DNA from 3 places in the Proteus faecis genome. Region 2 is predicted to be linked to each of the others. Evidence: predicted binding sites of a transcription regulator. Region 2 holds the regulator's gene; each other region holds the start of a gene.
What was found. Region 2 encodes LexA, which represses DNA repair genes until DNA is damaged. Its sites were predicted from a motif close to TNCTGTATGTACATACAGNA; they were not measured.
Positions count from the first base shown of each region.

Region 1: the regulator LexA is predicted to act here: its motif matches at 3,697-3,716, upstream of uvrB (excinuclease ABC subunit UvrB).
Region 3: the regulator LexA is predicted to act here: its motif matches at 2,785-2,804, upstream of QSH13_RS02985 (DNA translocase FtsK 4TM domain-containing protein).

Region 1 is NZ_JASVWV010000001.1:725,397-731,242, forward strand. Features, by position in the region: gene yvcK (uridine diphosphate-N-acetylglucosamine-binding protein YvcK) at 1-416, shown strand, start outside; gene QSH13_RS03450 (DUF1266 domain-containing protein) at 518-1,468, opposite strand; gene uvrB (excinuclease ABC subunit UvrB) at 1,656-3,665, opposite strand; gene bioD (dethiobiotin synthase) at 4,138-4,821, opposite strand; gene bioC (malonyl-ACP O-methyltransferase BioC) at 4,814-5,578, opposite strand; gene bioF (8-amino-7-oxononanoate synthase) at 5,553-5,846, opposite strand, start outside.
Region 2 is NZ_JASVWV010000017.1:21,441-27,286, forward strand. Features, by position in the region: gene ubiA (4-hydroxybenzoate octaprenyltransferase) at 1-474, shown strand, start outside; gene plsB (glycerol-3-phosphate 1-O-acyltransferase PlsB) at 577-3,060, opposite strand; gene QSH13_RS16310 (diacylglycerol kinase) at 3,191-3,562, shown strand; gene lexA (transcriptional repressor LexA) at 3,690-4,301, shown strand; gene zur (zinc uptake transcriptional repressor Zur) at 4,412-4,942, opposite strand; gene ssb1 (single-stranded DNA-binding protein SSB1) at 5,301-5,825, opposite strand.
Region 3 is NZ_JASVWV010000001.1:618,006-623,851, forward strand. Features, by position in the region: gene QSH13_RS02985 (DNA translocase FtsK 4TM domain-containing protein) at 1-2,717, opposite strand, end outside; gene lrp (leucine-responsive transcriptional regulator Lrp) at 2,850-3,344, opposite strand; gene trxB (thioredoxin-disulfide reductase) at 3,890-4,849, shown strand; gene cydD (heme ABC transporter permease/ATP-binding protein CydD) at 4,990-5,846, shown strand, end outside.

The DNA of each region.
Region 1 (5,846 bases), on a different contig from region 2:
AAGCCATTGAAGCGATTGAACAAGCAGATTTGATCTTGATCGGTCCTGGTAGCTTTTTTACCAGTTTAATGCCTCTATTATTACTGCCAGAGCTTGCACAAGCATTGCGCCGTAGCAGTGCAACCACAATTTATATTGGTAATTTAGGCAAAGAGCTAAGCCCTGCAGCTGCCAGTATGACGATATCTGATAAAATCGCTATGATGGAAAATTATATTGGTTTACAAACGATAGATGCCGTGATCATTAGCCCCGAAACACAATATGAATCGATGAAAGGTCGATTAATTGTACAAGCTCAATTGGAAGCCAAAGATATTCCTTATCGTCACGATCGCCATCTATTAAGCAAAGCTATTGAGTTAACATTGCAGCAATTAGGGCAACGTAATGCATCACCTCGAGCTGTTAAATAGTATTTAACCATCTACTTTCATAAAAAACCGCATCGGCAAACAGCAAATGCGGTTTTTTTGTTGGTAAAAACACAATATCACTATTGGTCTTCAACGAATTATTAGCTATTAAGTTGCTTTAATGTAATACGCTGGCTAATCACTTCTTCAATTTCGTCAAGTGTCATTGGTACATCATTTTTCATCAAACCAAGGCCTGCCACAGTGCGAGAAAACGACATTAAATCTAACGGAGGTAACTCCATGATCCAATTCTCTTCTGTTGCCAGCGTATCTTCTGCATTCAGAATATTTTGTATCACATCCGTAAAAGCTTGATGTGAAGAGACCCAATCTTGATCGCCACTTGCCCAAAACCAACGAGTAGCAATAAAGTTTCTCCACATATCTTCCCAACCATCATAGATCCGACGCAGCATTGATGCGCTCATTAATGACCATGTTTGGGCTTCTTGTTGAGTAATATAACCTTGCTGGCAACCTTCTAAACAGAGCTTGTTAAAACGACAGAGATCCCAAATAAGGTATTTCACATTTTGGATATTCATACGATTTGTGCTCATCATATCGATTTGCCATAAACGCTCATTTTTATCATGTTCAGTTAACTCAGAAAGTAAGATATCATTTTTTAATGACTGAACATCGTCTTCTTTGCCATTCAAAATTTGGTCACGTAACTGATAAAAATCATTCGTGTGACCTTGAGTAAGCAACCAAAAGAGTTGATAGACTAAATCCCAACGGTCGTTAATTCCCCAGCCTGCTGATAATCCACCATCATCTTTGCCTTGAGCATATTCGTTATATGCCCACTCATTCATTACGGCATAAGGCGCTGCAACATATAGACCCCATTCGTTGGGTAACAACTGATCTGCCGTATTTTCTACTTTAGATAAAATGGGCTCCTGCCCTGCTGTTGATGATTTTTGCAACTCACTATCTTGTACAGCAAATTTGCGTAGCCATTTAAAAAGTATAATAAGAAGAATAACACCAAGAATTACTCCAGCAGAGCTAGGAAACCCTGCATAAACATAACCACTCATTCACTGTCCTTAATGTCTTTTTATCTTTGTAAATAATTGACGCTTTGTTTGTGGTGATATTTAAACAGTTGCACGCCATTAAGGGAATATCAAAAAAAGCAAAAAATGGAAGATAGAAGGTAAAAAGGGATAATCCCTTAAAAAATACGGATATCCCTTTATCGGTTTGTGACCTTAATTTCGCTAACTAAGAGTTCGCAATAAATTGAGCACGTAAAGCTTGCAATTTATCACGCGTACTCGCCGCTTTCTCAAATTCAAGATCTTTTGCATATTGATACATTTCGGCTTCTAAACGTTGGATCTCTTTTTCCAATTCAGCCGTTGATAACAACGGATAATTTTCATGAATATCTGTTGCTTTATGCCCTTTCTTATTGCGCCCTTGCGTAGGTTGACCAATCTTAAGAATATCACCCACTTTTTTATTTAATCCTTTAGGCACAATGCCATGCTCAAGATTAAACTGTTGCTGTTTCTCACGACGGCGCTCAGTTTCACTTATCGCTTTTGCCATTGAATCAGTAATTTTATCACCATATAAAATCGCTTTACCTTCAAGGTTACGTGCAGCACGACCAATTGTCTGAATCAATGAACGCTCTGAACGTAAGAAGCCCTCTTTATCAGCATCTAAAATCGCCACTAAAGAGACTTCTGGCATATCTAAACCTTCTCGAAGTAAGTTGATCCCCACCAATACATCAAACTCACCTAAGCGCAAATCACGAATAATTTCGACACGTTCAACAGTATCAATGTCAGAGTGTAAATAGCGAACTCGTTCACCATGCTCTTCAAGATATTCGGTTAAGTCTTCAGCCATTCGTTTTGTCAGTGTTGTCACTAGTACACGTTCATTTTTTGCCGCACGAATACGAATTTCAGACAGTAAATCATCGACTTGCGTAGCAACAGGTCGCACCTCAACAACCGGGTCAAGTAAACCTGTTGGTCTTACAACTTGCTCAACAATTTCATCACCCGATTTTTCAAGTTCATATTTACCCGGTGTCGCTGAAACATAAATCGTTTGTGGGGCTAACGCCTCAAACTCTTCAAAACGTAATGGACGGTTATCAAGCGCGGAAGGCAAACGGAAACCATATTCAACTAAGGTTTCTTTACGCGAACGGTCACCTTTATACATTCCACCAATTTGAGGAATAGTAACGTGTGATTCATCAATCACTAATAAACCATTAGCGGGGAGGTAATCAAACAGGGTTGGTGGTGGCTCACCGGGGCCTCTACCAGATAAATAGCGTGAATAGTTTTCGATACCAGAGCAATACCCCAACTCATTCATCATTTCGAGATCAAATTGAGTACGCTGTGTCACACGTTGCTCTTCAACCAGTTTATCGTTAGCTAAAAGCACTTTGCGTCTGTCTGCAAGCTCTTCTTTGATTTTCTCCATCGCCTCAAGAATACGTTCACGAGGTGTAACATAGTGCGTTTTAGGATAAACAGTAAAACGAGGCACATTGTAGTGAATTTGTCCCGTTAAAGGATCAAACAGTGAAAGGCGTTCGACTTCTTCATCAAATAGCTCAACACGTAATGCATAATCATCAGATTCAGCCGGAAAGATATCAATCACCTCACCACGTACGCGAAATGTCCCGCGCTGAAAGGCTTGATCGTTGCGAGTATATTGTAAATCAGCAAGACGACGTAAAATGGCACGTTGGTCGATTATCATGCCGTTAGTCAGATGAAGCATCATTTTTAAATAGCTATCAGGATCACCTAAACCGTAGATAGCAGAAACTGATGATACGACAATAACATCTTTACGTTCTAGCAAAGCTTTAGTCGCAGATAGGCGCATTTGCTCAATATGTTCGTTAACAGAGGCATCTTTTTCAATAAAGGTATCAGAGCTTGGAACATACGCTTCAGGCTGATAATAATCATAATAAGAAACAAAGTATTCCACTGCATTTTCAGGGAAAAACTCTTTCATCTCACTATAAAGCTGAGCTGCCAATGTTTTATTCGGCGCCAACACCATAGTTGGACGATTTAGATTGGCAATTACATTGGCAATCGTAAAGGTTTTACCTGAGCCCGTTACCCCTAAAAGAGTTTGATGAGCAAGACCATCATCTAACCCTTCACAGAGTGAGGCAATAGCGGCGGGTTGATCCCCCCCCGGTTTAAATTCAGAATGCAGTTTGAAATCTTTGCTCATATTTTCTTCTCCTCGCTGACACTCCTTATGATACTGGATAAAAATCCAGCTTCAATCTCTATCTCACAAAATTTATCTGAATAAATTAGCATAAGTTATCCCCAGTTTTGGAACTGGATTTTTTTCAAAAAGGCAACCCCCTTTTTTGCGAATTATTCCAAGAGGCTCACCAATACCACTCCCTCTATTGATTTTATTTAATTAATTGATATATAAGAATTAAAAATAAAAGTTGAGAATAACACCAATCTTTAGCAATGCCTTGTATTCTCTCTATTCAGCGTATTTTTATAATGGTAATACACAAGGTTATCCACAGGAATAGTGGATAACTGCACAAAGTTGTTATCTCTCGGTAGGTTACGTCTTTTTTTCCACCTTAAAACATCCCTAAAAATTGACTAAATTTATTTTTTTTATTTTTTTATTGGTATAAAAAATAGACTTTTATAATTTACTTAATAACCACCTATCAACTTAGTTTTAAACAGGAAAGATCAAGGTAAGAAGTAAAATTATGCTCTTTTACTTCGTTTAAATAGGGTATTTTGCCTAAGAATGGTGCGTTAATATGCTGTTTTAATGTTGCCAAATATTCTTTTTGATATCGCCCCGCAGGTTCAACTTCATTTGCAACCCAGCCAGCCAATGTTAAACCAGACTGAATAATTGCTTGTTGCGTTAATAACGCATGATTAATGCACCCCAATTTAACACCCACAGTCAAAATAACAGGTAGCTTTTCATTGATAACCCAATCAGAGAAAAAATGGTTTTCTGACAGTGGGGTAAACCAACCACCAGCACCTTCGACTAAAACCCAATCAGCTTGTTGCTTTAAATAAGACAAACCTTCTGACATCACATTAAAATCAATAGGCTGTTTTATTTCTTGGCTAACAATATGTGGTGATGTTGGCGTTTCAAAACAGTAAGGATTAACGCGATGATAATCTAACTGTACCGTACTGAATTTTTGCAAAGTAAGTGCATCTGAATTACGTAATCCTTCATTTAACCACTCACTTCCTGACGCCACGGGTTTATAGCCTGCAGTTTGAAACCCAAGTTGCGCCGCACATTGTAATAGAGCACTACTGACTACAGTTTTACCCACTTCTGTATCTGTACCCGTCAAAAAATATGTTTTAGCCATGTGACACCTTAACCATAACAAGTTGATAAGTAAGTAAATATTTACCAAACTCTCTTTTCCATACATTTTCTAATCCACGAAATTTCTGTCGTGTCATCAACCCTTTTTGTCGATCCCCTTGCACAAAATTGGCGCCAACTCCCTTCAAAGAAGCAAAAAGTGCATGTAATGAATCATATCGTTCAGTGACCGTTTCAAGAGACAATTGGTAATGAAAACCACAACACGCTTTCTTAATATCGTGAAGTGATAAAAAAGGATTTACATGAGAATGTTGATCAAGAGATTGCCAAGCCTCTCTAACTTCTTGTAATGTCAACGTAGTCAGTGTTGAGAAATAAAGCGCACCTTTTGCATTGACTGCGTTCATTAATGTTTTAATCGCACCAGATAAATCATCACACCATTGCATCGCTAAATTACTAAATACAATGTCCACACTTTGTGGTGCAATCGCGCAATGCTCGATATCACTTTGTAAGTAACCATCAGCTCGCTGTTGTTGTTTTGCCACTTGTAGCATGGTGTGTGACAGATCAAGTGCAATAACAAACTTATCTTGTTGTTTCCATTTTTGACTGAAATATCCTGTTCCACATCCTGCATCTAACACGATATGACCACTATCATGACGTGCTAAATCCATTAATTTATTACCGCTATAGCGCTGAATATTGGCGTGATTATCGTAATGAACAGCCGCTTTACCAAATGTTTGAGCTATACGTTGTTTATCTGTTTTGACTGAAGAAAGCATGAAGCGTCTCGATTAACAGCTTAATATCTGAAAGATGATGGCGAGTGGTTAACGTTATTCGTAAACGTGCACTTTGAGGAGGTACCGTAGGAGGAAAGATGGCCTTTACCCAGAGCCCTTTAGATTGCAGATAATCTGAAAGTGTTTGGCACAATTGTTCATCACCAATAATTAATGGCTGAATAGCCGTCTCTGAAGGTAATAATTTAACAGGTAGTGAAATTACACCTTGGCGAAAAGCAGTGATTAATTGTTGAAGATATTCCCG
Region 2 (5,846 bases):
TATCCTTTCGTTAAACGGTTTAGTAATTTACCTCAGCTTATTTTAGGTATGGCTTTTGGCTGGTCAATCCCTATGGGATTTGCTGCCGTTTCTGAAAGTTTGCCGTTGGTGTGTTGGCTATTATTCTTTGTCAATATTGTTTGGTCTGTTGTTTACGATACGCAATATGCAATGGTTGATCGTAATGATGATATAAAAATTGGGGTTAAATCTACCGCTATTTTATTCGGTCGTTATGACAAAATTATTATCGGCATTTTACAATTGGTGATGTTGGCATTATTAGTAGGGATCGGTATTTTATTGGATCTGAAAGGTATCTACTACTGGTCGCTATTGTTAGTAACAGCGCTGTTTATTTATCAACAGAAACTTATTGCAGAGCGTGAAAGAGCGCCGTGTTTCCAAGCTTTTATGAATAATAACTATGTTGGTTTTGTTTTATTTGCGGGTATTTTATTTAGTTATTTTTAAGATAAGTCAGTGCTGAAGTCTTCTCTACCATTGAGTCAAAACAAAAAGGGATAAGCAATAAGCTTATCCCTTTTCTATTTCGGTCATGGTGCTATTTACTGATTATTCATCAGCTTTAGTTTCACTTTTTTCGCCAATGGCTTGTACTGAATTATTATCTTCAGCGATCCCGACGCTTTCAATGGTTAAGCGAATTTCTGGTGACATTAATTTTGCAATCACTTGGTAAAGGGCAGATGCATCTGCTTTTAGGATATCTTCATTATCATTGAGATACCCTTCTTCACGTAGCGTTGAAACTAAGGTAGAGAATACCGCTTTATCAAAGAATTCAGGTGCGTTGATACCATGTAGAACAGAAAGACGTTGTGCCAAGATCCGGCTCTCTTTTTCCAATAATGCTCGGCTAATTTCAGGTGCAAAATTGAGTAAAGAGAGTGTAATGCCGTAGCGTTGTAATGTTTCTCTGACGCTGGCGGCTAAAAGCTGTAATGGACGAATACGCGCGGGGTTGATACGCAGTAAACCATCACTATTACAACAAATCAGGCGCTGACGGCACAATTCTGCAATCAAAGTATTAATGACTTCAGGGAGTTCTTCTTTCTCATAACGAATAAATAGTTCCGCTTTAATCAGAGGGAAGATGAGCTCCACTTGTTTCATTAAATCATCACGATGAATTTTTTCATGATGTAAGACAATGCTGGCAATTAATGACGGAGTGATCATTAAGTGGATTGTGTTATTACGGTAATAAGTCATTAATACCGCACTTTCACGAGGGAGTACCACAATATCACCCAGACTGTCTTTTTCGACTTGGAATTTATCTGATTGTAGTGCGTGTTCTAATAAAGTTTCAGCGTTTTTATCAGACACAATCATATCTGTCGAATAAGGCACATTGCGTAATAATTGTAGATAACAATCTATTTGCTCTAACAGTTGTTCTCTCGTGAGTGCGCGCTGACGTGATGCCAATAAGGCTGTTGAAACCAGATTGATTGCATTAATCGATGCTGCATTATTGATATGAACCATAATGTTATCAGCGAGTGTGCTTACTGTTGGGTTTAACCAGCTTGGGCGCTGTGGCTCAATTGGATCAATATCATCACGCCATTGTGGTACAGCTTGATTTAAGTATTGTACAACAGAAATTGGCTCACCAAAGTTCACATAGCCTTGACCAAGGTTACGTAATTTACGTAATCCTCTGACCATCTGCATAAAGCCTTCTTTCTCTTTTGTTGCTCCACGTAACTCTTTAGCATAGGTTGCGACTTCCATAACGTGCTCATAACCAATGTAAATTGGAACAACAGAGATAGGGCGTGTTTCACCGCGTAACATGGCTTGTACTGTCATTGAAAGTGTTCCTGTTTTAGGATCTAACAATCGACCTGTACGAGAGCGACCACCTTCAACGAAGTATTCAATGGAGTAGCCTCGTGTAAATAGCTCACCTAAATATTCGCGGAAAATGGTGGAGTAAAGCTTGTTACCTTTAAAGGTTCTTCGAATAAAGAAAGCCCCTAAACGGCGGAAAATAGGGCCAGCTGGCCAGAAATTGAGGTTAATACCGGCAGCTATATGGGGTGGTACTAAACCTTGGTGGTAAAGCACATAAGAAAGCAGTAAGTAGTCCATATGGCTACGGTGACAAGGAACATACACGATTTCATGCCCATCTTGCGCGAGTTTACGTACGCGTTCGGCATTATAAACGTTGATACCTTGATAGAGCTTATTCCATGTCCAACTTAATACGCGATCACTAATACGCACTGCTTCATATGAGAAGTTAGCAGCGATCTCTTCCATGATATCTGTGGCATTTTTACGCGCTTTATCAAGTGAGATTTTCTTCGCTTTTGATTCATCTTCAATCGCTTTTTCAATCGCTTTTGATGAAAGCAATTTATTGAAGAGATCTTGGCGTGCTGGCAATTTAGGGCCAACAGCAGCTAAACGTTGGCGTGAAAAGTGGATACGCGCAACACGTGCAAGTTTTCTCGCTATACTGGTGTCTGTACCGTGTTCGTTCGCCATTTCACGCATTGATACAGTGGGTGAAAAACGAACAAAACTATCACGACCTAACCAGAGGATAGCGATAAATTTCTGGATACCGTTAAGCACGCGTAAATGAGGAACGCCATTATGACCTTCACGACCAGGAGAGCGGCCAAACATCACAGAAACTGGCAACATCTCGATATCAAGATGTGGGTTATTACGATGTGCATCAAGATAAGCGTGAAATGTCTTCACGGAGTCTTTACGAGGATCGGGCGAGTAATAACGGAATACTCTTGGGCCGTCATCAATAAAGACATAAGCAGGAAGCTTAGTTCCACCGATCTCAATAGGTTGCAGTGGATCAGGCAACCCTAAAGAGAGACATTGCTGTCTTAATGTCAGTAAGTCAGCCTTTGAATGATAAGGCAGAACATAAAGGAAAGAGCGCGACGTATCTAACCCTAATTCAGTGATAGGATCAGTCGGAACTCGTTTACTTTTTACCAGTAATTTTAGTGGTAAATTCAATGTGTTATAATATAGTTTACGCCAAGCTGACATAAATAGTTGTAGCCTCTTATTAGCAATACTTCGAAAGCATAACAGAAAGTCTTTCGTAGATCTGTGGTGCTGTGACAATATTAATAGAGAAAAGTGACAAAATAATCGTTTGTTTTCGATAGAGTTTATTATGGCTAATCAAAATAAAGGTCTTACCCGAATCATCAAAGCTGGTGGTTATTCATACCAAGGTATTCGTGCCGCATGGATTAATGAAGCCGCTTTTAGACAAGAAGCAATTGTGACCTTAGTTGCAATTATCCTTTCATTTTTCATCGATGTCAGTGGTCTAGAGCGCATTTTACTCATTGGTTCCGTTGTATTGGTTGTGATTTTGGAACTAGTAAATAGTGCAATAGAAGCCGTTGTCGATCGAATTGGATCTGAATACCACGAATTATCCGGACGTGCAAAAGATATGGGGTCTGCCGCCGTTCTAATTGCTATTATATTGGGATTATTTACTTGGGTAACCATTCTTTGGGGACATTTCTTCGCATAAAGTTAAAAAATTCGCTTTTTGTCGAAAAATAATCCAAAGATGCGTGTTTTATATTCATTTAAGGTTTCAAATCGTCATATACCTGTATATACTCACAGTCTGACTGTATAAACAAACAGGGGGCGGAATGAAAGCATTAACTGCAAGGCAGCAGCAGGTTTACGATTTGGTTCGTGATCACATTTCGCAAACGGGTATGCCACCAACACGGGCTGAAATAGCTTCCCAACTTGGGTTTCGCTCACCAAATGCGGCAGAAGAGCACTTAAAAGCTCTTGCTCGTAAAGGCGTGATAGAAATTGTCTCTGGTGCATCTAGAGGTATCCGTTTGCTAATGGAAGAAGAGCCAGAAGGGTTGCCATTAATTGGGCGAGTCGCGGCTGGTGAACCACTTTTAGCGCAAGAGCATATTGAAAGCCATTATCAAGTTGACCCAATGCTATTTAAACCGAGTGCAGATTTTTTATTGCGCGTTAATGGTATGTCAATGAAAGATATCGGTATTATGGATGGTGATTTACTTGCTGTGCATAAAACGCAAGATGTTCACAACGGGCAAGTCATTGTGGCGCGTATTGAAGATGAGGTGACAGTAAAGCGCTTTAAGAAAAGCGGTAATAAAATTGAACTTCATGCAGAAAACCCAGAGTTTTCACCTATTATCGTCGATTTACGCGAACAAAGCTTTACTGTTGAAGGTTTAGCCGTTGGGGTTATTCGTAACGGTGAATGGCTGTAATTTGTACCAAAGTAAGTCAATACAACTTATTTTATAAAGATGCAGATGATGTGTAAAAACACAAAACCATCTGCATTTTTTTATGTCTAGACTTACTGACAGTTGCTCAATCAACGTGGCTTATAATCACCGGTTTTTTTCTGTTTAAGGTTATCATCCATACTATGATCATGATGACAACCTTCAGGATGGGTACACTCTTGTGCTTCGTGGCACTGTGAACATAATCCATGAATTTCTATGACGCTATGTCGTAAATGAAACCCACTCTCTTTTGCCAGTAATGAAATCGCATCTTCGATTTTATGGCTATTCTTTTCAGTGACAGACAAACAACGGTCACAAATTAGCATTACTGACGTATGTTCAACATCATCAAAATGATGACAAAGCACATAACTGTTGGTGGATTCTATTTTATGGATAAATCCTTGCTCAAGTAAAAACTCTAACCCGCGATAGACAGTGGGGGGTTTTGCTTGAGGCTCAACTTGGCGTAATAAATCCAATAAGTCGTATGCGCTGATAGCAGAAGGTTGCTGCATTATCAGACGTAATACTGCCAGACGTTGTGAAGTCAGGCGAACACCTCGTTTCTGGCAGATCTTTTCTGCCTGAGCGAGCAATTTCTCTTCATTCATGGGGATAAGATGCTCTCAGACGTTGTTAATAACACGGATCCTATCATATTTTTCCAGAGTAAACCTTTGTGTAAAGTGGGGTTTTATAAAAATAACTGTGGAATTACACTCTTTTTAAAGTGATCTGTTGTTAGATAAGAAAACATGTTTTTTCAATATCATATTTTCTTTCAATATAAAGAAAGCATTTTTAAGAAGGAAGAGAAGAATGCAAAGAGAGTTGTGTAAAGCCATTTTATACGATGCAAAAGTGGGATGGTTTATATAGGGCGGTATCTAATGATGATAAACAACAAAAACCCCAGCTTAAGCTGGGGTTTTTAGATGGTTTTAGATAATTTATTCTGAGATGAGAGGATCAGAACGGGATATCGTCATCAAAATCCATTGGTGGTTCATTACTTGGTGCTGGAGCTGCTGCTGGTTGTTGTGGGCGAGATTGCGCACCACCACTAAATTGTTGAGATGCTTGTGGTTGTTGTGGTTGACCCCAACCGCCTTGGCCACCTTGAGATGGTGCGTTATCTTGACCTCCACGGCCACCTAACATCTGCATTGTGCCACCGATGTTAACAACAACTTCAGTGCTATATCTGTCTTGGCCGCTTTGATCTTGCCATTTACGTGTTTGTAATTGGCCTTCGATATACACTTGTGAACCTTTACGCAGATATTCGCCTGCAATTTCCGCTAATTTGCCGAAAATTACCACACGGTGCCACTCGGTTTTTTCTTTCATTTCACCGGTTTGTTTATCGCGCCAGCTTTCTGATGTTGCCAGTGTTAGGTTGGCAACTGCACCGCCACTTGGCATATAACGGATTTCTGGATCCTGCCCTAAATTACCGATAAGAATAACTTTGTTTACGCCTCTGCTCGCCATGTGAGGTACTCCTGCGAAAGT
Region 3 (5,846 bases), on a different contig from region 2:
ATCGCATTCACACCAACAGATTTACCTGAACCGGTTGTACCGGCAACAAGTAAGTGAGGCATTTTAGCCAGATTGGCAACAACTGGCTGACCACCGATATCTTTACCTAAAACAACAGTCAATGGCGAACGGCTATCACGGAATGCATCACTATCTAACAATTCACGCATATATACGGTTTGACGTTTTTTATTAGGTAACTCCAATCCTACATAAGGTTTTCCCGGAATAACTTCAACAATACGTACCGCAATAGCAGACAATGAACGCGCTAAGTCACGTGATAAATTTGATATGCGTGCAGCTTTTACACCTGGCGCCAGTTCAAGTTCAAAACGAGTGATAACTGGCCCTGGTGAAATACCAACCACCTTGGCTTTAACACGATAATCATTAAGACGCGCTTCAATCAGTTTACCAATACGCTCAAGCTCAAACATATCAACAGGTTCATCTTCTACTGGTGGCGTTGTTAGTAGATCCAGAGAAGGCATAGGTGTTGTTGGTTTTTGCAACGGCCTTTCATTACGCATTAATAATGGATGAATTAAGGATTGTTGCTGTTGCTGTTGCTGTTGCTGTTGCTGTTGCTGTTGCTGTTGCTGTGCAAAATGCTGAGCCATATTAGGCTGTGGCTCAATACGTGATTGTGATACAGCTTGAGGGGCAACTTGTGGCGTAACCGGTTCTGAAACAATCGGTGTAAATACTGGCTCTATCGGCTCTTCATCCAATAGATCATCAATTGGCGAGAATGCCTCTAATGCTGTGAGCTCTCTTTCTAGCTCAATTTTAGGACTGTACTCTTCCTCTTCTTCATCACGAGGCGAAATTTGTAGAAATGCACTGCTAGTTGGGTATTCAACTTTTTTCTCAATAGTTTGCGTCGGTTGCGCTGATTGTGAAGCAAATGAATGTTGAATATGAGGTTGATAACCCGTTGTTGCTTGCAATGAAGGTGCTGGTGTTGATATTTGAGGTAAAACTTCATCTTCGTCATCATCTAACGAAACATCATCACCATAGCGATCCTGCAATTGTTGTTTAAATTGTGCTGCTAATTGTTGCTGATATTGTTCATCTTCATCAATATCGCTGTTATTCTCTTCTGTCGAAGAGAATGTATTCGCAGTAACTGTTGGTTCATCATTATAATCATCTTGTTGATGACTCAATGAAGATATTGGTGTTGTCATAATTGGCTGATGAGAGCCAATAATATCTTCAGGTTCAGCGCTATTGTTCTCACCATAGCGTTCACGTTGCTGTTCAAGGAATTGCTGACGCAACGCTTGTTCAAAATTCGCTTGTTCTTGAATATCCGCTAACTCATCTTCAGGTTCAGATTGAACTGCTTCCTCACGACGACGCAATTCAGCTTCACGTTGTGAAGGTATATGGATACCATAAAGCTCACGACGTGTTGGCAGTCGTACTGGATTTGGGCGTGGTAATTCAGGACCTAATCCTTGTTTAACTTGAGGACCATGACTCACAAGAGCACTTGCCGCCACACCAGAAGCCACAGTAGTTGCTTGCGTCAACGCGTCTGTATCAGGTGCTAGCGAGAATGTTGGTTCAATACTACCCGTCGGCATAAAATTCTCTGTTAATGCAGACGATGGCTGTACCATAGGTTCGTTTTCAACCGGCATCACAGAAGGTGTGTTTTCTTCCGATGTTGGTTCAACAGAATGTTGAGGGGCATTGACTTCTGATTGAGCTTCTTTTTTCAAGAATGCTTCTGGAATATCAAAACGGTAATGTTCTGGTTCTTCCTCTGTATGAGTGGGTTGTGAAACCGTTGTAGATACAACCGGATCAGTTTGCGCCAATGTTTGCGCATGTTCCTCTGCTATGTCATTTGTTGCAGAGAAAGATGGCAAATCATCGTCTTGTTTTGCTTTAGATTGTAATGTGTCTATCTCTTGCTGACGAGCGAGTTCAAGTGCTGAAGGCGCAGAAAATAAAACATCATCATTCTCTTCTGTTGATAATTCAGATTGCTGATTTTCTTTTTGATTTGAATTTTCAGTTATTTCTGTAACAACATTCTGAGTATCATCTTCCTCTTCTTCATCTTCGTAATCAGCTTCATTTTGGCCTCTATTGGTAATAAAACCAATACTTCCCAAAATAACAGCACCTATTTTTTCTGTGATGGTTAACCAAGACCAGCCAGTAAATAGTGTGAAACCAATCGCCCAAACAGATAACAGAGCAAGAGTCGCACCTAAAACATTAAACCATGGTAATAGGGCTTTGCTAAACAAACTTCCAATAACACCACCAGAGCTGAAATTATAGATATCATCAAAATTAAGATCAGCCAATGCACACGATGTAGAGATCAGAGCTAAAGCACCAATCGTGCGAAGTGCAAGAGAAAAGAAGTCGGTATATTCACGGTTTTTTTGGTAGCGCAGAGAATTCCAGCACCCAAAAACCACGACGACAGGAATTGCATAGGCCAGTAAACCAAATGCAGAAAACAGAATATCAGCTAACCATGCTCCGATACTACCGCCTAAATTTTGAATAGGCTCATTCCAAGTGGTTTGTGACCAGCTAGGATCAGAGGGATGGAAGCTAAGTAATGAAACCATTAAAAAGACAGCGCCAATGCCGATAAGAATGAGAATAGCCTCCCAAATACGGCGACGGTTGCTTATCTTTGTTAAACGAATATTTTTATCTTCTGTATATTCCTGGCTCAAAGAGGGCTCTCCAGGTTTAACTTAGGGTGAATTAAAACGGAACAACGCTGAGATATCCCAGCGTTGAAACTGTATGCATAAACAGGAGTGTACCTAACTTTTTCCTGCTTTGCACCAACCTATTAAGTTGGCTTAGCGAGTTTTAATTACAAGGCGGTTACTTTGTTTCACTTCTTCCATAACCACGTATGTACGTGTGTCATTAACACCAGGAAGACGTAACAGTGTTTCACCGAGTAATTTACGATAAGCGGACATATCAGGTACACGAGTTTTCAACAGATAGTCAAAATCACCAGAAACTAAATGGCATTCTTGGATTTCTTCAAGTTTTTGAACAGCCATATTGAATTGTTCGAAAACATCTGGTGCACCACGGTTTAATGTGATTTCCACGAATACCAGTAATGATGCATCTAAGTAATGTGGGTTTAACAGTGCTGTATAACCAGAAATAAATCCTTGGCGCTCTAAACGACGTACACGCTCTAAACAAGGTGTTGGTGATAAACCTACACGTTTAGATAACTCAACGTTTGAAATACGTCCATCTTTTTGAAGCTCATTTAGAATATTCCGGTCTATTCTATCAAGATCTTTACCCGGACGTTTTTTATTATCAATCATCTCTATACTCTCTTTCTCTTTTTCTCTTACTTTATTTTCCTATACCCATACCTGTACACCTTCAGCATCAATGTCGAAACTTCGGTATCAAACGGTCAGAGCAAACTACCAATCTATTTTCTTTTAATGCCAGATAAAAATTCTATTTTATCCAAATACTCATTAGCAAATATCACAAAGTAACTATCCCACACCCTGTCTGTCTAAAAAATAATACGTATAACATCCGAGGATAATTGTCTTTAACAATCATGTTTTCGCAAATGTACAGCGGATTGTCAAAGTAAATGAGTAAAAATCAGAACAAGGCGCTATGTTTATTCTCTATATACGCAAGATAAACATCAATTGTAAAGCAAAATGTTTCATATTAATTCGATGATGTTAGCGTAATATAACTCTATAATTATTAAACTATATTAGTATTAACTATTGCTAAAATAGCTAAAATATTATGTCTATTTCTCGTCATTGGCTTTTTTTAACGTCTTATTTCTCCTACAATCCCTCAATTCGCATCACGCCTAATCAGAGATGAGGTATACATGAGCACCATCAAACATAGCAAACTTATTATTTTAGGTTCTGGCCCTGCGGGTTATACCGCCGCCGTTTATGCTGCAAGAGCAAACTTAGAACCAGTACTGATTACGGGTGTTGAAAAAGGCGGTCAACTGACAACGACAACAGAAGTCGAAAACTGGCCCGGAGACCCAGAAGGGCTAACAGGTCCTGGATTAATGGACCGCATGTTTCAGCACGCCGAAAAATTTAATACAGAGATTATCTCTGACCATATTAATAAAGTCGATCTGAAAAACCGTCCATTTCGCCTATTTGGTGATGAACAAGAGTACACTTGTGATGCATTAATTATCGCAACAGGTGCTTCTGCTCGCTATATCGGTTTACCTTCAGAAGAATCTTTTAAAGGCAGAGGTGTTTCTGCTTGTGCAACATGTGACGGATTTTTCTATCGTAACCAGAAAGTCGCTGTTGTCGGTGGCGGAAATACCGCTGTGGAAGAGGCTCTTTATTTAGCGAATATCGCATCTGAAGTTCATCTGATCCACCGCCGTGACTCTTTCCGTTCTGAAAAGATCTTAATTAACCGTCTAATGGACAAAGTAAACAATGGCAATATTATTTTGCATACTGATCGTACCTTAGACGAAGTTCTTGGCGATGAAATGGGTGTAACGAAAGTTCGCTTAAAAGATACTAAGAGTGATAAAACCGAAGAATTAGATGTTATGGGTGTCTTTATCGCTATTGGACATAGCCCTAATACCACTATTTTTGATGGCCAATTAGAATTAGACAATGGTTACATCAAAGTGCAATCAGGTACTCAAGGTAATGCAACACAAACTTCTATTGAAGGGGTGTTCGCGGCAGGTGACGTAATGGATCACATTTATCGTCAAGCAATTACCTCTGCAGGAACAGGTTGTATGGCTGCTTTAGATGCAGAACGTTACTTAGACGCACTAAAATCCAACTAAAATCATCACTTCCTTTCAAGGCGCTATTTCAGTAGCGCCTTTTACCATGTAACATACTAGGCTGGTTGCCAACGCGTATAACTACTTACCTTGGCCTTTCTGATACTTTGTATCTCACCTGCAGATTTGAATCTTTTCTTATGGATAAAACTAAACAAAATGAATTGGTTCGATGGCTGAAACAGCAAAGTGCTCCAGCCCGTCGATGGCTACGGCTATCAATGATCCTAGGTGTTGTAAGCGGTTTATTAATTATTGCCCAAGCATGGTTATTAGCTGTTTTACTTCAAGCGTTTATCATGGACAGTCTGAGCCGTGATACGCATATACCTACCTTTCTCACTCTTATTGGCATTTTTATATTACGTGCCATCATCATGGCGATACGAGAACGTGTTGGTTATCGCTGCGGTATGGCTGTCAGGCAACAAATTCGTAAGATCGTTCTTGATCGACTTGAAGAACTTGGTCCCGTTTGGGTTAAAGGCAAACCTGCGGGGAGCTGGGCTACAATTATTTTAGAACAAATAGAAGATATGCAAGATTACTATGCTCGTTATCTTCCACAGATGTATCTTGCCACTATTGTGCCTATTCTTATCCTTATCACCCTTTTCCCAGTTAACTGGGTTGCTGGATTAATTCTTTTTTTTACCGCACCACTGATCCCGCTATTTATGGCATTAGTTGGATTAGGCGCAGCAGATGCTAACCGTAGAAACTTTCTCGCATTAGGCCGTTTAAGTGGTAACTTCCTCGATAGATTAAGAGGGTTAGATACCTTGCGGTTATTTAACCGTGGTAATGCAGAAGTTAAACAGATTACCGAAGCAACTGAAGATTTCCGCAAACGTACAATGGAAGTGCTAAGAATGGCATTCCTTTCATCAGGCGTATTGGAATTCTTTACCGCAATTTCTATTGCTGTTGTAGCTGTTTACTTTGGTTTTTCTTACTTAGGTGAACTTAATTTCGGTAGTTATGGTTTAGGTGTTAC